Regions from separate parts of the Pseudalkalibacillus sp. A8 genome, predicted to be linked through region 1. Evidence: predicted binding sites of a transcription regulator. Region 1 holds the regulator's gene; each other region holds the start of a gene.

Region 1 (6,348 bases):
CAAGACCAGCGTTATGTGCGATCTGGCGAATCGGCTCTTCAAGAGCACGTAGAACGATTTTCACACCAGTTTTTTCGTCGCCAGCTGTTTCGATAGCTTGAACAGCCTTCAATACGTTCACCAGCGCTGTTCCACCACCAGAAACGATTCCTTCCTCAACTGCTGCACGAGTTGAGTTCAATGCGTCTTCGATACGAAGCTTACGTTCTTTCAATTCAGTTTCGGTTGCAGCACCAACTTTGATGACTGCTACTCCACCTGCAAGCTTAGCAAGACGCTCTTGTAATTTTTCCTTATCGAATTCAGAAGTTGTTTCTTCCATTTGAGAACGGATCGTGTTCACGCGGCTGGCGATTTTTTCACTCTCTCCAGCACCTTCGACGATTGTTGTGTTTTCTTTAGTGACAACAACCTTGGAAGCTGTACCAAGTTGATCGATATTCGCAGATTTGAGGTCTAGTCCAAGATCCTCAGTAATCACTTCTGCCCCAGTCAAGATCGCGATGTCTTCAAGCATTGCTTTACGACGATCACCGAATCCAGGAGCTTTGACAGCTACCGCGTTGAATGTACCGCGAAGTTTGTTCACAACTAGAGTTGCAAGAGCTTCACCTTCTACATCTTCAGCGATGATCAAGATCGGCTTACCTTGTTGTACAACTTGCTCTAGTACAGGAAGAACTTCTTGGATATTAGAGATCTTCTTGTCTGTTACAAGGATATAAGGGTTTTCAAGGACTGCTTCCATCTTGTCAGAGTCAGAAACCATGTATGGAGAAGCATATCCACGGTCGAATTGCATACCTTCAACCACTTCAAGTTCAGTTGCGAAACCTTTTGATTCTTCGATTGTGATGACGCCGTCGTTTCCGACACGCTCCATCGCTTCAGCAATCAATTGGCCGACTTCATTGTCACCAGATGAAATTGCTGCTACTTGAGCGATTGAGTCCCGGCCTTCAATCGGCTTAGAGATCTTCTTAAGCTCTTCAACTGCAGCTGAAGTCGCCTTTTCGATTCCTTTACGGATGCCCATCGGGTTCGCACCAGATGTTACGTTCTTCAATCCTTCAAGGATCATTGCTTGTGCAAGGACTGTCGCTGTAGTCGTACCGTCACCAGCTACGTCGTTTGTCTTGCTCGCAACTTCAGAAACTAATTTTGCACCCATGTTTTCGAATGCATCTTCAAGTTCGATTTCTTTTGCGATCGTAACTCCGTCATTTGTGATGAGTGGAGAACCGAATTTCTTCTCAAGAACCACGTTACGTCCTTTTGGTCCAAGAGTCACTTTAACTGCATCTGCTAGTGCATCTACACCACGAAGCATGGAGCGACGTGCGTTTTCACTAAATTTAATATCTTTAGCCATTTAAAAAGAACCTCCTTGATTTGTTGTATGTAGGGAATTCTCCCTATCAGATTACTGTTACCGCTTATCCAACAATAGCCAATACGTCAGATTCACGTAAGATTAAGTATTCTTTACCTTGATATTTCACTTCAGTACCAGCGTATTTGGAGTAGATAACAGAGTCTCCTTCAGTGACTTCAAGAGCAACCTTCTCTCCATTATCTGTTACTCGGCCTGTACCTACTGCAACGATTTTACCTTCTTGCGGCTTTTCCTTTGCTGAGTCTGGAAGTACGATTCCGCTCGCAGTTGTTTCTTCGCCTTCTACAAGCTCAACGATAATACGATCACCTAACGGCTTTAACAAGTGAAACACCCTCCTCAAGGATATTAGTTTTTAATTATTAGCACTCTTCATAAGTGAGTGCTAATTCCATTTTTAATATTAATCAATCTTCATTTTTTTTGCAAGTAGGAAGATGAAATTTTCTAAAATTCATTTTTCAGGAATTCATTAGAAAGGAATTTCGCAGGATTGTATGTTAAAATGGGGCATTGAATTAACGAGAAATCTCGAATGAAAGAGGAGAAAAGTTTGAATAAGCGATACGCGTGGATTCTAATCATTTATATATTAATGTTGCTCTCTGGAATCGTTGGAGGTCCGATTTTACTTTCATTAGATGTTCCGAGAGATCAAATACCAGGGCTATGGAATGTGATCAGTTTTACGATCGGCCTTATCATCATTTTCATCCTATTGATTCCTGAGCTTAAAAATCCGTTATACCGGGATGAAAGAGCGAATATTCCACAGACGATCGGCTGGGCAATCCTGGGGATCCCGATGGTATTCATTGCTCAGATCATTGCTGCTTCAATCGAAATGCAGGTTTTCGGAGTGGAACCGGGCTCAAAAAATACCGATATGATCGTCGATTTGACATTATCAGTTCCTTTATTGATTCTCGTCGTATCTGTCATCGGACCGATCCTTGAAGAAATCGTGTTTCGTAAAGTCATTTTTGGCACAATCTATAAACGTACTAATTTCTTCATAGCTGCTTCGATCAGCTCACTTATATTTGCTGTCGTCCATAGAGACTTCAGTCATCTACTCGTCTATGCAGCACTCGGGTTCACCTTCAGCTTTTTATATGTGAAAACGAAACGCTTGATCGTTCCGATCGTAGCCCATGTGGCCGTCAATACATCGGTAATGCTTATACAAGTGGTCTTCCGGGATGAAATACAAGAGCTGGAAAAACAACTACAGAGCACTCAACTTATCATTGGAGGCTTACTATGAGATTTTCACCAACCTTTTGGATCTTCGCCTATTTCATATTAGGTGTAATCTTTACGTATTTAGCGATTTTCTACGCCAGGGAATACGGCGTGTGGTCCTTTTGGCCGCTTATCAATATGGCCCTCGCAGCATATGATTTCCTTAATGCCTACCGCATGATCGAATTAAGGAAAAAATTGAAGAACATGAAGAAAAAATAAGGATTGACCGCTTTTGGTCAATCCTTTTTCAATATCTAGTTTCGTACTTTTCTTCTTCAAACCCTGTTGATGCATTGATGAACCTTCTTTCTGGACTCTTTCCTGAAGAGCCGGAAACCACAATGTCACTTTCATTTTCCAAATCATACGCATGAACAAGCTCATAATCACCTGTCATCTGACTTGGAATCACAAACGTACCTGCAAATTCATATCGTCGCTTTACACTATATATTGGGCATCTTCCAAATCGGTCACCACGGACACCCTTTGCCTTTGGCTAACGGCTACAACAACCTTCACCTTTCGGGACTTGAACCCTAGAGTGTGTGTACATACCGGACACACTAAAAAAAGAGTGCCGAAAAAATATTCGGCCACTCTTCATGTTTGTCATGCACTGTCTTCCTTTTCTGCTTTCGCTGCTGTCCTCATCGCTTTTCGATAGGCGAATCCGGAGATCACAATGCTGATTTCATATAACACAATCAACGGCACTGTCACCATCAGATGCGAAATGAGCTCTGGAGGTGTGATCAGCCCGGCTATGACCAGCAAGACGAAATAGGCGTATTTCCTGATTTTGCGAAGTACCGCTGGTGTCACCAATCCTAATCGTGTCAAGAACATGATCACAACAGGGAATTGGAAGAGGATCCCGAACGGAAGCGTAAGCCGGAATAAGAAATGGAAGTACTCATTGATCCCGTACACTTCATTTACTCCTAATAAATTCGAAAGACCGTTCATGAAATCGATTACGAACGGAAACAGAATGAAGTAGGAGAAGGATAATCCTGCTATAAACAAAATGAATGTAAGCGGGATGTACATCAACGTCGTCTGCCGCTCTCTCTCATACAAACCAGGACTGATGAATGCCCATAACTGATAAAGCGCGATTGGAGAAGTGATCAATAACGCGATCAGAAAGGCGAAATCCAAGAAAACCCTCAGAGGGTCAGTCAGATTGAACACATTCAGTTCTAATCCAGCAGCTTCAGGGGTTTTTTGCAAGTATTGTATGAGCGGCATCGCAAGAAAAAACCCTGCGATGAATGCTGCTATGAAAACGAGTATGACGATAAAAACCCTTTTGCGCAATTCTTCAATATGATTCTGAAGTGTCATTTGTTTTTCCGTCATACAAAACTACCTTCCTATCTATTGCTCGTCTGTTTTAGTCTGATTGTTCTTTTTCTTTTTATCATCGTCATCGTCTACAAGACCGCTCGTTGCGTTCTTGAATTCTTTTAACGTTTTTCCTGCCGCTCTTCCAAGCTCAGGCAATTTTTTAGGGCCGAAAATCAATAATGCTACAACTCCGATTATTATCCAACTTCCTGGACCAAGCATACTGGTCACCTCCTCTAAATCTTTGGATGTTCAAATTAATCCAAGGGGTAATGCTTCAAGAAATAAATCAACGATTGCAGTTCGACTGCAAGATCTATATGATGTATGCGTACATGTTCTGGTACAGTCAATCGCGCGGGTGTGAAGTTCAAGATCCCTTTGACGCCGCTATCGACTAATTGGTCTGCTACTGTCTGTGCGTTATTGGCCGGTACAGTCAAAATCGCAACGGATACATCCTCATCAGCGAAATTTTTCAGATCATTCAAATGATGGATCGGAACGCCGCTGATATCTGTCCCTACTTTTTTCTCATCAACATCAAAAGCCAGCTCTATACGCGTGTTGTCATTTTTCAAGAAGTTATAATGTAATAGGGCTGTCCCTAAATTTCCCACTCCGATCAACATGACCTTCGTCACTTCATCTTGATCGAGCGTTTTCCTGAAGAATGTCAGCAGGTAATTAACATTGTAGCCATAACCCTTCTTACCTAGTGCTCCAAAATAAGAAAAATCCCTTCTTATTGTCGCAGAATCGACTTTTACAGCTTCACTAAGCTCAGAAGAGGAGACACGAAGCTTTCCTGATGAAGAAAGATTTTTCAAAAACCGATAGTACAATGGTAAACGTTTTGCTGTAGCTTGCGGAATTTTTTGATCTTCAACGCTCATCGGACCCCTCCATTCGTTATGAGAACACCAACTGAATCTATTGTTTGATCTATGTTTTATCTATTAGGCTCTGTTATTCTTTATTGTTGATTCTTTCGTGAAATTCACTCCCTTTCCGCGGGCGAAAGAAAAGCGGAAGCGACCCGTTTAGTCACGCAGGTCTCTGGAAGACTGACGAGGAGGCTGTCACCACCACAGGACGTCTGAAGTGATCCAAGTGATTGGTCGCTAAGCTGGACATCACTTCTCTGCGTTTCTCGCTGCGGAGTCTTGCCTGGCTTGCTTTTCCCGCAGGAGTGGCGAATTTCGCTGCAAAAATTTCTATAAAAACTCAACAATATTATTTAACAAAGCTTATCTTCTACGATAATCGCCGCTTTTACCACCTGTCTTTTCAAGCAGGAAGGTCGGGCCGATCACCATACCTTTATCGATCGCTTTACACATATCGTACACTGTGAGGGCAACGGCGGATGCGGCTGTCAACGCCTCCATCTCAACACCAGTATTCCCTTTCGTTTTCACCATCACCTCGATGAGCAATTCATAGGTTTCACCGGTTCTCCAGTCGAACGATATATCTACAGCTTTCAAGGGCAATGGATGACACATCGGAACGATATCAGGCGTCTTTTTGGCAGCCATGATGCCTGCAACCTGGGCAACAGACAGTACATCGCCTTTTTTGACGTTACCGTCCTGGATGGCATTGTAGATTTCTTCAGTCACTTGGACGCTGCTTCGTACTCTTGCTGTCCGTACAGTCGCCTCTTTGTCGGAAATATCCACCATCTTTGCGCGGCCTTGTTCATTGAAATGCGTAAAATCACCCACAGAATCACCATCCTAACAGAGACTATACACCCTTTTTGATAAAAAAGTAAGGGATCAAATAAGGGAATTTATCACAAAACCTTGAATATTGTTTGGTTGCCTGAACTTTCCTTGATAAGCTACACTATTAATATAAGTTCAAAGGTACAATTATACAATCAACGAATTAGAAACAACACCGGCAGAAAACGTCACGTCCTGCGCCTGCGGTAACTCGGCGCAAAACTACATTGATGCTTTCAAATCTGTAGTCTTGTGACAACGCCGGCCCTATCAACGAGCGGTACGTGAACAATTACTTCAGGTGTAACGGTGAATCTTTCTCCAAATATACAAAATCGTAGATGCAGGTACATGAGCTCTCGTTGACCCTTTGAGCTTCCTTAATTGAGGTGAAACAACATGATCGTCATGCAAGTCCAAAACATAACTAAATATTTTGGTGCTGACCTTATTTTATCGAATATTAAACTTGAAGTACAATCCCGGGACAGAATCGCCCTTGTCGGCAGGAACGGTGCTGGTAAATCTACATTGTTGAAAATCATCAGCGGACAGCTGTCACATGATTCCGGTTCGATTATGAAGCCGAAAGAAATTGAAATCGGTTATCTTGCTCAA
Region 2 (6,348 bases), 2.7 Mb from region 1:
GACGAATGATAGAAGTGAAATCAGTACCATGGATCCAACCATCGATTTATAGCCATATAGATTACGGCGAGCAAAGGTTGAAATGATTTCACTGTAGATTCCGAATGCCGGTAGAATCAAGATATATACTTCAGGGTGTCCCCAAACCCAGAACAGGTTTGCCCAGAGCATCGCCATTCCGCCATTATCCAGTGTAAAGAACTGTGTTCCGAATAAAAGATCCATCGTCCCCATCGCTAGTGCAACGGTCAATACAGGGAACGCGAACACGATGATCACGCTCGTAATAAGAGAAGCCCATGTGAACATCGGCATCTTCATCAATGTCATGCCAGGAGCTCTCATTTTGAGAATCGTTGTAATGAAGTTAATCCCTGTCATCAAAGTACCGATACCAGCGATTTGAATCGCAATCATATAATAATGCGAACCTACAGATTCTCCATCTGCAAGCGGGAAGTACGATGTCCACCCTGCGTCAGGCGATCCGCCGACCATGAATGAAATGTTGAACAGCATCGCACCCATGAAAAACAACCAGAAACTGAGTGCATTCAAGCGTGGGAACGCGACATCACGCGCCCCGATTTGCAGTGGTACAACAAAGTTCATAAAGAATATGATAAACGGCATTGCCATGAACAGGATCATGACGACCCCGTGGGTTGTGAAGATTTCATTATAGTGTTGTGAATCCAAAAGCGTATTGTCTGGCACAGCAAGCTGAGCACGCATCATGATGGCATCGACGCCACCACGGAAAAGCATCAGTAAAGCAGAGATGAGGTACATGATCCCAATGCGTTTATGGTCAACGGTCGTGATCCATTCCCGCCAGAGATAGCCCCATTTTTTAAAATAGGTCAAGCCGGCAATGATCGCGATAAACGTAAGACCGGCAGCCACCATTGAAGCATATATCGCAAAACTCGGATGTGGTATGGCAAATCGTTCAAAGAATTCCATACGATTTGACTCCTTTCGAGAATATCTTTAATCGGTAAAACCCGTTCGTTTACTCGTGATGATTCATGTGATCGTCGTGATCAGAGCTTTCCTTATCGGAAGCTGAGTGATGTTCATCAGAATGTTTATGTTCATTTTCATACTTGTCACCTTCGTGATGATGTTCTGGAGCCGGTGAAAACTCTAAGTGTGTCCCGGTAAACGTCATCCGTCCTAGATGGCCTGGTTCAAGCAATTTCTCAAATTTTTTCTCGGTGATCGGTTCAGCGGTTACTTTTACCTCTTTTACCCAGTCATCAAATTCTTGCTGGGACATAGCTGTCACATCGAACTTGTTTTCAGCAAATCCTTCACCACTGAAGTTCGCATTTCGTCCCATATAATCTCCTTCAACGTCAGCAGCCAGATGAAGCTTCGTTAAGTGGGCATGCATTGCGTATTTCTGCCCGCCGAGCTGAGGAATCCAGAAACTCGTAATCGGTCCGTGTGAGTAAAGTCTGAATTCAAGTGGGCGATCAGTTGGAATGTATAAATAGTTGACCGTCTCGATCCCTTCTTCCGGATAACTGAAATGCCACTTCCAGTCCGATGATGATGCATAGACGACCAAAGGTTCTTTCTCTTCGTATCCTTGCGGGGCCGATTCCACAATATAGTTACTTTGAACAGAAACGAAAGAAAGGAAAGCAACAATCAAGACCGGAATCCCGACCAATATTCCTTCCACCCATGGGTTGCCTTCAATATGAGGTGGTTCATAGTCTGCAGGTTGTTTGGATGCACGGTATTTCACCAACATGATCACAAGCCATACGAAAACGGTAATCACAATTCCCGCCATCATCAACATGGTCAACATGATGTCACTGGCTAACCTTTCAGCTTGAGGTCCTTTCGGATCCAACACGGTTAGTTGCTCACAACCTGTCAGCACTGTGACAATGCTCATCATGATTGCAAACAAAGCCAATTTGAGTTTCATACAAGTACCCCTCTTTCTCATTAGATAAATCTATGAATATAAGTATCAATTAACTTTCTTGGCTCTATTTTATCAGGATTATCCGGCTACTTTGTGAAGTTGTGAACTTTGTCACTAATTTGCTAAAAACATTTGACAATCCTTTGTCAGTTGTCTGAACATTGGCACTAAAGACAAAATAAATTACGAACCCTATAATTAATTGATGACTCGTTATTCTAACAGTCTATTCATATTGGAAGTACCTTTGGGGCAATCTGCCGTCTTTCAGCTTGTTAAATTGGAAAAAAGACGAACTTAAAAAAATCTGAATTAGCGCGAAATCGAAAATTTCATAAAAAATAACCCTTGGCATAATCGTTGTCATACCAAAGGTTATTAGTTCTATCCAATTGAACCTTCCTCACTAGCACTTCAAACGCTTGCCCGCTAACTTTCATGGGAACTTATTTAATGAACAAACGGGAACTTTTCGTATCAAAACACGATTTTTCTCAAAATGTCATTAAGTATGAGAGACTCAGACATTATGGGTCAACTCCCCTTTAATTGAATAAACAATAGGTTTTATTTCTTACTCTAGGATTCTTTTCAGTAGTGCCTAATACCTTAACATACAAAAAGACAGCTTTAAGCTGCCATTAGAGACTCTTATAAATAGTTAAATAACCAATAGTGTATGTCACCATAACAAATGTTTCTTCGTTCGATCAACGATGAGGAGGCCAGGACCCTTGCATTTTTCTGATTGAATAATTTGACCCGTATGATAGGCGTCGTGGAGAAATATGTCCAGTAGCTTCCCTTCAAGTGAATTTCGTTCAAGATCTTCAACAGAAGTCTTAATCAGCAACTGTCGTAAACTGTGATGAACGTTCTCGGCTCGTTCAACGACTTTATTCCATTCCTTATCTTCGTTAGACTCTTCAGTGAGATAGAAGGTTTCATTACCGTCGAGATTATGTGTCCACTTAAGGCCCTGCATGTTTGCTACAAGTCTCTCTTTGTAATAAATGAGATGATTAACGTTCTCCCAGATGGTTTTGGTTGCCTCTCCAGTTGGTCTCCAGCTGGCTTGTGCTACCGTGATTCCTTCAATTGCATTTTTGAGTGGAGCATACCAACTTTCCTTATCAAACGTAGAATCTAGTATGTTTAAAAGCAAGTCAATTCGATTTAAAGTCATCTCCTCCTTATAATAATTTTTTATAATCATATTTTCCCTGTGTCCATTTCGTATTTTATTTCAAATAATACTGCTCTAGTTCAACAAAAGAGTGCATTTCTCCTTCTTAGAGAAATGCCATCAAGTACTATGAATACCTCATCAGTCTCTTTATGATCGTGCCATACAAAATCCCCTAGAACCTTTACCAGCTTAAACTGATAGTCATTCATTTCACCAATGACTTGGGACCATTGCTCACTAAATTTAGATAACTTTTCTCTTAGATTAATCGGATGATAATCCATTTAGATTCCTCCTCTTCTCCCTCGCTTCTTATATTCTGGCTCTTTAAAAATGAAAAATGAGCGATGTCCTTGTTCCAGAAGCGCCCCCTATAATGGAATAACGAGCGCATTTCAATACTTTTGAACTGTTAGCAGTAGGTAAGCGTTTGAAGTTATCTCCAGCTTTTCCCCTGCTCCACACCATGGACGTGCTAGTTTCCCAGCATCCGGCGCTCCATCTAACGAATTGTACTAGACTATAAGTTCCTCGTTACCTTTAGACAGGAAGTATCTTATAATTCCTACTAAAAGCTCGCACTGTGGCATCCCTCCTGCTGGAGGCAATGTTCCCACGTTCCTACCCGATCGGTGCGATGAACGCTTGGAAAATAATCATTCCACTTCGCTAGACTTGGGGCTGTTCCTCCACTCCCATTACAGGAGATTCCTAGGTCATACCCCTACCCTCACAAGAATAAATGCCTTTCAGTATGATCTTTATGGCAACCGTTTCGGATAACAGTCCTTTATTTCAACGTTCCTTGCTTTCCAAGTCCCTTACAACGTAGCTATCCATTCTAGAATTAGGTGCTTCCTATAAGCCTGTGAGCTGGATATCGCCTTTGTTCGATATAGCGTGTTTCAGAGGGCGCACTTTTACTCCACACCACTCACGTCATCGTTGGATGACACATAAGTTTCCCCATGTTTTAAATCTAGACCTGTACATTCGGAAGTTCGTCAGTTCCTTTCTCAAAGAACATTCTCACCATATCTAGTTTTTCAGCCGTGCGGCATATCCGTTGGCATACCTTTCTGGCTTCAGCCTTCGTTCTGCCGAATCTACCTGTGCTTCATACCCTATAACCTGTCAGTTATAACGCATGCAGGAGTATTGACGGGATGGTTTCAAGAAACATGGCTCCATCATTCCCATCCTCCGTTGTAAAGTTGAAGTCTAAACTGTTAAACTCCCTGTATTTTCGCGCAGTAATGCGCTTATAACAGAACTTGTCGCGCGCACCCTTTAATTGAATAATTCGTCTTGATTGTAAAAGTTTATATTCGATATCCGACTGAACGGGCGAGTCGTGCCAACCCACCGAATAATGCTCTTTGAAATATGATAGGAGGTCCTGCTATATATCCATCTATACACTCCCATGCCATCCCTAACCATAATGGATTCCGAGGAACGCCTTTCGAATTTAATCGGTTTTGTTTGGTTAATTTGTGCATGAGCTTGAACATGTTCCAATGATTCCCTGGTGGTCGAATTTCATGGATTGCTATCAACTGATCTCCACTCTCGTTCCAGAATTGATGCACCTGTTCGGGAAGAACCTTTATATGTTGGCCAGGTCCAAGAACCTGTTCCGTGCCATCTACTATGAAGCGCATCATCCCTTCCTTAACCGTAAATGATTCCGTCAGAACTGGATGCCAATGTGGGCCGTTCATTGCACCTCTTTTCATTACCAAATGTTCAACAATCAAGTACTCCCCTTGTTCATCTGTACCTTGATCTAGAAGTGTAATTGTCGTTCCGTCCGGATGAACGAGTACCTGTTCCATAGTTCTATTCAATCGATCCACCCCTATTCAGCTTCCATTATATCTCATAATTGAAATTAATGAACATTTATATAGAGGTTTGGTTATTCAATTATTTGGCCCTTTTGTGGCTAAATATAGGAACCTCTTATTCCAGAATCCTGGCCTTTAGCTAAAGAAGTGGCTGCAAAAAACATCTGGTACGATTGCAATAGGATTAGTTTTATCAGAGGTGATCAATCAGATTATTCGAAAGGCTAGTCTTAGGAAGAGCATTCAGTAACATTTTTGGATGTTATTACCTAAGAATAAATTCATTAAAATTCTTAACCATTTATTCTGTCTCATGTATAATGTTTTTCATCACTTATAGAGAGGTTTTTATTATGAATTCATTTATTAAAGATCAAATTGGATTATTTCAAGAACGTAATCAAAATCGTGGTCGTCTTTTAGTTAGTTGTCCAGACCAACCTGGAATTGTTTCGACGATTTCAAAGTTTTTGTATTCACATAATGCAAATATTATTGAATCAAGCCAGTACTCAACAAATCCTGAGGGCGGGACTTTTTTTATTCGTATCGAATTTGAATGCCGGGGTTTAAAAGAAAAAGCTAAGGATATGGAGCTGCAGTTCTCTGGAATAGCTGAGGAGTTCTCAATGGAATGGAATTTAACTCACGTTTATAAAGTGAAAAAAGCGGCGATCTTTGTATCAAAAGAGCTCCACTGCTTACTAGAGCTTTTATGGGAATGGCAAAGTGGTGATTTAATGGCGGATATTGCCCTCGTTATTAGTAATCATGAGGAAGCGAGAGATGTGGTTGAATCACTTGATATTCCATTTTATTATATTCCAGCAAATAAGGATATTCGCGAGCAAGTTGAAGAGCAACAATTACAGCTGCTAAAAGAGTATGATATTGATTTAATCGTATTGGCTCGTTATATGCAGATCTTAACACCCAAGTTTGTAGCAGCAAACCCTAATAAAATTATTAATATTCATCATTCATTCCTACCAGCGTTTATTGGGGCAAGGCCTTATGAACGAGCATATGGACGCGGTGTAAAATTAATTGGAGCAACATCACATTATGTGACAAATAATCTTGATGAAGGCCCAATTATCGAACAAGATATTAGCCGTGTTGATCATAGAGATGATGTTGATCGGCTTAAAAAAATCGGTCGTTCAATAGAAAGAAGTGTGTTGGCCAGAGCAGTAAGATGGCATTTGGAGGATCGTATCATTGTTCATGAAAATAAAACGATTGTATTTTAATGTAATCCGCTTTTTTATGGGGATTTGGATTGGATATATTGTACAGAACTAGCCTTAATGTTGTTGAACAAGGTCAGTTCTTTTTTGCACATTGGGAACTACTGATTG
Region 3 (6,348 bases), 1.8 Mb from region 1:
TAGGTGTCGTTCTACAAGAAACGTTCTTGTTCTCTTCATCGATTAGAGACAACATCGCATATGGGGATGCAGACGTAGAGTTCGAAAAGATCGTTGATGCAGCAAAAAGGGCTCAAGCTCATGAGTTCATTAAGGAGCTGCCGGATGGCTACAATACTATTCTTGGTGAACGGGGTATGGGACTATCCGGAGGTCAAAAGCAGCGGATTGCAATTGCTCGTGCCATTCTAACAGATCCAAGTATTCTCATACTGGACGATGCGACGAGTGCAGTCGATATGGAGACCGAATTCAAAATTCAGAAAGCCTTCCAGGAAGTGATGAAAGGTAGGACTACATTCATCATCGCCCACCGTATCTCTTCCTTGAAGCATGCGGATGAAATCCTTGTATTGGAAGACGGGCGAATTGCACAACGCGGCACACATGAAGAATTAATCAATCAAGAAGGTATGTATCGTAGGGTCTACGACATCCAATACAAAGATAAAGAGGCAATAAAACAAAGACAGACAGGTTAAGTGAGGTGAGAGAATGAGCAGCAACACGAAAAAACGATTTCATTATTCACAGGATCAAGCAATAGAAAAACAATTCAACTGGAAACAGATGCTACGTCTTTTTGGTTACATGAAACCATATCAGTCGAATTTACTGCCAAAATCAATCATTGCAATGTTGATCTCAACTGCAGTAAGACTAGTCGTTCCGATCTTCATCGGGGTTCTGCTTTTCGACCATGCGATCAAGGATCAAAACGAGAGCTTGCTGATCCAATTGATCTTCGGAATTGCAGGCCTTTACATCATAGCTTGGATTGCAAATACATTTCGGATCAAATGGACGAATCAGCTGGGGCAATACATCATTTATGACATCCGCCAAGGATTGTTCAAACATATCCAGAGACTTTCGCATCGGTTTTTCGATCAAAGGTCGGCTGGATCGATTCTCGTAAGGATCATCAATGATGTCAATTCACTGCAGGAACTTTTTACAAACGGGGTTATCAATCTATTGATGGATTTCATCCTTCTGGTCGGAATTATCGTAATCATGTTCTTCTTAAGTCCTGAATTGACTTTAGCAATCATGATTGTCCTTCCGATCATGTTTTTCATCTCTACGAAATTACGCAGAAACATCCGCCGATCGTGGCAGATGGTCCGGATCAAGCAAGCGAAGCTCAATTCCCATCTTAATGAAAGCATTCAGGGAATCCGGGTGACCCAATCTTATACACAGGAAAAAGAAAACATGGGGTTCTTCGAGGGAGTAAACGGTGAGACATTTGAAAGCTGGAAGGACGCCACCCGGAAGAGTGCGGTCTTCCGTCCTTTCGTTGAAATGTCAAATGCCATCGGTACGGCCATCCTCATATGGTATGGTGTTCACTTGATCCAAAACGGAATGGACTATGGGGTTTTCGTAACCTTTGCATTCTATCTAGGTATGTTCTGGGAACCGATCTCACGAATGGGGCAGGTTTACAACCAATTACTGGTTGCCATGGCATCCAGTGAGCGAATCTTTGAATTTTTGGATGAACAGCCGAATGTATCAGAACGCAAAAATGCACTTACTTTTAATGAAATCGACGGGAAGATCGAATTCGATCAAGTGGAATTCTCATATGATGATAAACGTAAAGCATTAAATAGTATTGACTTGACGATAGAAGCTGGTGAGACTGTCGCTTTAGTCGGACATACAGGATCAGGTAAAACGACGATCGCCAATCTTATTAGCAGATTCTATGATCCAACGAAAGGGTCTGTCAAAATCGATGGCGTTGATTTGCGAGATGTTAAGCTTGATAGCTTAAGACAAAAAGTAAGTGTAGTATTACAGGATACATTCATTTTTTCGGGTACGATCATGGATAATATCCGGTTTGGACGCCCTGATGCAAGCGATGAGGAAGTCATCCAGGCTGCCGAAGCAGTCGGGGCAAGCACCTTCATCGAAAAACTCGAGAATCAATATGAGACAGAGGTTGAAGAGAGAGGAAATGTGTTATCTGTAGGGGAAAGGCAATTGATTTCGTTTGCACGTGCATTACTTGCAGATCCACGTATCTTGATATTGGATGAAGCGACAGCAAGTATTGACACAGAATCGGAAATGAAGATTCAAAATGCCTTGCAAACATTGCTTAAAGGCCGTACAGCGATCATCATCGCCCACAGGCTCTCAACTATCCGTGAAGCTGACAATATTTTTGTCCTCGATCATGGAAATCTCATTGAACAAGGAAACCATGATTCTCTGATGAAACAAAAAGGAGAATACTACGAGCTGATCGTATCTCAATTTAAAATGCTCGATGCAATGTAATGGTGAAGTGACCACAAATGGCTGGAAATGCCTTTTGTGGTCGCTTTTTGTTTTTTGCCGATTGAAAGACACGATGAATATTGGACGAACCACTGATATGTGGGTTATCAATATTCATATGCTCAATACTTCACAAACAAATCTAGACCTGATAGAATGATAGCTGTAATAATCTTTGTGATACTTGTCACAAAGTTTTCGCCTGATCAAAATGATTTTGTAACATCTGTTTTATGTTTTCTGTTTGTGGGGGATTACAATAAGGGTAAGATAATAGTAGCTGTATTTTGCATTTAATAGGGGGATCGTCAATGCCAGAACTCGATAGCGCTATGCTCAGTCGTTTGTTGACAAGTTTGACTTTAGGATTTCATATCATATTTGCGACCCTCGGAGTCGGAGTCCCGTTGTTGATCAGCGGAGCTGAATGGATCGGTATCAGGAGGAAGGACGATCATTTCAGGTTGCTTGCAAGACGGTGGACGAGAGGGTTTGTAGTGACGGTTGCCGTCGGTGTTGTCACTGGAACTTGTATCGGATTGCAGCTTTCCTTGTTGTGGCCAAGTTTTATGGAAGTAGCCGGACAAGTGATCGGGCTGCCGTTATTCCTAGAAACGTTTGCATTTTTCTTTGAAGCGATTTTCTTAGGGATTTATCTCTATACCTGGGATAGATTCAAAAATCCTTATCTCCACTGGCTGCTATCTGTACCGGTGGTGATCGGTGCATCATTGTCAGCTTTTTTCATATCTACTGTAAATGCGTTCATGAATGCGCCTAAAGGTTTCAAGCTGGAAAATGGGGAAATTACTGAAATTCAACCATTGATAGCAATGTTCAATCCAGCTACACCAACTAAGGCAACTCACGTCATTTCATCCGCTTATCTGACATCAGCTTTTGTTTTAGCAGCTATCACAGCCTTTATGATTTTGAAGAAAGGGAACAATGAGTACTATAAAAAAGCCTTGCATTTCACCATGGTATCAGGGTTCGTTTTTGCGATTGCAACCGCCATAATCGGGGATTTTTCTGGTAAGTATCTTGCGGAATACCAGCCAGAGAAATTAGCGGCGGCAGAATGGCACTTTGAAACAGAAGAAGGTGCGGACCTTATTGTAGGGGGAATTCTGGACGAGAATGGAGAAGTGAAGTATGCCTTAAGGATGCCGAATTTCTTGAGTATACTCGCCCATGGTAATCCTAATGCAGAGGTCATTGGCTTAGAAGAGTTTCCTGAAGATGAGACAGCACCGCTTTTCATTCATTACCTGTTCGATTTAATGGTCGGAATCGGCATGTTTCTCGTTGCCTTATCTGCTCAATATCTCTGGTTTTATAAATGGAAAAAAGGAAACCCATATTCAAAATATCTGCTGATGGCGATTGTTGCGTCAGGTCCGCTTGCAATGCTAGCCATCGAATTTGGTTGGATTTTCTCTGAAGTCGGACGTCAACCTTGGATCTTATGGCATGTGATGGAGACGAAAGATGGAGCGACCACAAGTGAACACGTCGGCTCGATGTTCATTTTATTCTTCGGACTTTACGCCGTGTTAGGATGGATCTGTACGACGGTACTATTGAAAATGTTCAGGGGTAACCCAGCAGAAACCGAATTTGAAGAAATGGACCGGTAAGGAGGGGATACGATGGAAATACAATTACTTGGAATCACGGTACTCTGGATCTTTCTTTATGGATACCTGATAGTCGCATCGATTGATTTCGGTGCAGGATTCTTCGCCTATTATGGGAAGATCACGAAACAGGACCATATCATCAATTCGATCATCAGCCGCTATCTATCCCCTGTATGGGAGGTTACGAATGTCTTCTTCGTATTCTTTTTCGTCGGACTGGTAGGCTTTTTCCCAAGCACAGCGTACTATTATGGAACTGCACTCTTGGTTCCAGGAAGTATCGCGTTAGTTTTGCTTGCGATCAGAGGGTCGTTTTATGCATTCGGAAATTACGGCGCCAAGGACAGTAATATCTATACGTTCTTATATGGGGCTACAGGATTGCTGATTCCAGCTTCATTATCTACAGCGCTCACCATATCAGAAGGTGGGTTCATAACAGAAGAAAACGGGACTGTCGTATTTCTTGTCAAAGAGTTGTTTACAAGCTTTTATTCCTGGTCCGTCGTTTTACTTGCCATTGTAAGTGTTTTGTACATCAGTGCGATGTTCCTCTGTTTTTATGCTAACAAAGCAAAGGACTGGCCTGCGCTTGAAATCTTGAGGAAGTTTGCTCTTTTCTGGAGCCCGCCGACAATCCTTGCAAGCTTTCTAGTGTTTTTGGCTTTACGTGATCATAACATCGAGCATTTCAATGACATGATCGATTATTCATATATGTTCATCCTATCATTCATTTGCTTTAACATCGCGGTGTGGCTGGTTTATAAGAACAAGCGTTATGGAACCGCATTCATTTTCGTCATGCTTCAATTCTTTTTCGCATTCTTCGGTTATGGGGTTTCTCATCTGCCATACATTTTGTATCCGTATATTACGTTGGATACTGGTTTTACAAACGAAACGATGGGAATCGCCCTTGTCATCGCATTCATTGCAGGATTGTTCTTATTGATCCCTTCGTTGATCTTATTGATGCGCATGTTTTTATTTGACGCTAATTATGTGCAAGGAAATCGAGAAAAATAATCTGAAAATATGGTACAATGTGGTGAGAGCGAACGTTTAAGGGGCAATTGGAGGAATGATTGTGAAAAAGCAATTTGCTGTAATTGGGTTAGGACGCTTCGGAGGAAGCATTTGCCGTTCATTAAGTAATAACGATATGGAAGTACTCGCAATTGACATTGATGAGGATCGAGTCAATGAATTTTCTTCGATCGCTACTCATGCTGTCATAGCGGATACAACAGATGAAAGTGTTCTTAAAAGCTTAGGCATCAGGAATTTCGATCATGTCATCGTTGCGATCGGTGACAATATCCAGGCAAGTATCCTGACCACCCTGATTTTAAAAGAGCTAGGGGTTTCTCATATCACTGTAAAAGCACAAAACGACTACCATGAAAAAGTGGTCCGTAAAATCGGGGCAGATCGTATCGTCCATCCAGAACGAGACATGGGGCAAAGGATCGCGCATAATATCATGTCAAACAACGTACTGGATTATTTGGAATTGTCCGATCAACATAGTATCGTCGAGTTGATCGCAAGTGAGAAAATGCATGACAAGACCTTGATCGAGTTGGATATCCGTGCGAACTATGGGTGTAACGTCGTTGCAATCAAGCGTGATGAGGAAATCATCGTATCACCACAGGCAACACAAACTATTGTGAAAGGCGATATATTGATCGTTATCGGAGCGGATAACGATGTCAATCGTCTTGAGAAAAACTTATTGATGGATTGAACAGGAATCTGATTTCAACACTTTGTTGAAGTCAGGTTTTTTATGTTCATTGGATTACCTACCCATGAGGTGGGATTGACACCCTGAAAAAGCGGAAAAAAGGAAAACGAGGTACTCAAAGAAGAATTTCTCGAAGCCAATGAGCTGCAAACAATGAAAATTCTAATCAAAAAGAACCTGGTATCTAACCAGGTTCTTTGCATTTATCAAATTTCCATGATGATCGGTAAAATCATCGGGCGACGTTTTGTCTTTTCATATAAGAAAGGAGCCAGTACGTCTGTAATTTCATTTTTGATTTCAGACCATTGTGTCGTTTTACGCTCCATCATCCCATGTAAGTGTTTGGACAGGATACCTTGAGCATCATTGATCAAGTCCTCGGATTCACGCATATACACGAATCCACGTGAAATGATGTCAGGTCCAGATACAATTTTGAACTCTTTCATATTGATGCTTACCACGACTACGACAAGACCTTCTTCGGATAGGATTTTTCTATCCCGTAAAACGATATTCCCGATATCTCCAATTCCGTTTCCATCAACATAGATAGAACCGGATGGAATTTTACCAGCAATTGATGCTTCATTTTCACTTAAAGCAAGTACT

The links. Region 1 encodes Rex, which represses fermentation and respiration genes when NADH is low (regulators of the CRP and FNR family bind a similar motif). Its sites were predicted from a motif close to TTGTGAAATATTTCACAA; they were not measured.
Region 2: a site for Rex is predicted at 2,048-2,065, ahead of qoxA (cytochrome aa3 quinol oxidase subunit II). Genes of this name have one in related genera too.
Region 3: a site for Rex is predicted at 2,513-2,530, ahead of ACJROX_RS11030 (cytochrome ubiquinol oxidase subunit I). Genes of this name have one in related genera too.

Annotation. Positions count from the first base shown of each region.
Region 1 is NZ_CP174509.1:322,070-328,417, reverse strand. Features, by position in the region: gene groL (chaperonin GroEL) at 1-1,372, opposite strand, end outside; gene groES (co-chaperone GroES) at 1,437-1,721, opposite strand; gene ACJROX_RS01830 (lysostaphin resistance A-like protein) at 1,950-2,663, shown strand; gene ACJROX_RS01825 (DUF4305 domain-containing protein) at 2,660-2,863, shown strand; gene ACJROX_RS01820 (hypothetical protein) at 2,892-3,056, opposite strand; gene tatC (twin-arginine translocase subunit TatC) at 3,257-4,009, opposite strand; gene ACJROX_RS01810 (twin-arginine translocase TatA/TatE family subunit) at 4,028-4,219, opposite strand; gene ACJROX_RS01805 (redox-sensing transcriptional repressor Rex) at 4,255-4,893, opposite strand; gene moaC (cyclic pyranopterin monophosphate synthase MoaC) at 5,248-5,727, opposite strand; gene ACJROX_RS01795 (ABC-F family ATP-binding cassette domain-containing protein) at 6,130-6,348, shown strand, end outside.
Region 2 is NZ_CP174509.1:2,984,898-2,991,245, reverse strand. Features, by position in the region: gene qoxB (cytochrome aa3 quinol oxidase subunit I) at 1-966, opposite strand, end outside; gene qoxA (cytochrome aa3 quinol oxidase subunit II) at 1,016-1,948, opposite strand; partial or broken gene ACJROX_RS15290 (DinB family protein) at 2,659-3,134, opposite strand; partial or broken gene ACJROX_RS15285 (cupin) at 3,251-3,421, opposite strand; gene ACJROX_RS15280 (cupin domain-containing protein) at 4,460-4,987, opposite strand; gene purU (formyltetrahydrofolate deformylase) at 5,341-6,240, shown strand.
Region 3 is NZ_CP174509.1:2,112,600-2,118,947, forward strand. Features, by position in the region: gene ACJROX_RS11020 (ABC transporter ATP-binding protein) at 1-521, shown strand, start outside; gene ACJROX_RS11025 (ABC transporter ATP-binding protein) at 535-2,337, shown strand; gene ACJROX_RS11030 (cytochrome ubiquinol oxidase subunit I) at 2,649-3,977, shown strand; gene ACJROX_RS11035 (cytochrome d ubiquinol oxidase subunit II) at 3,990-5,009, shown strand; gene ACJROX_RS11040 (potassium channel family protein) at 5,065-5,733, shown strand; gene rnjA (ribonuclease J1) at 5,940-6,348, opposite strand, start outside.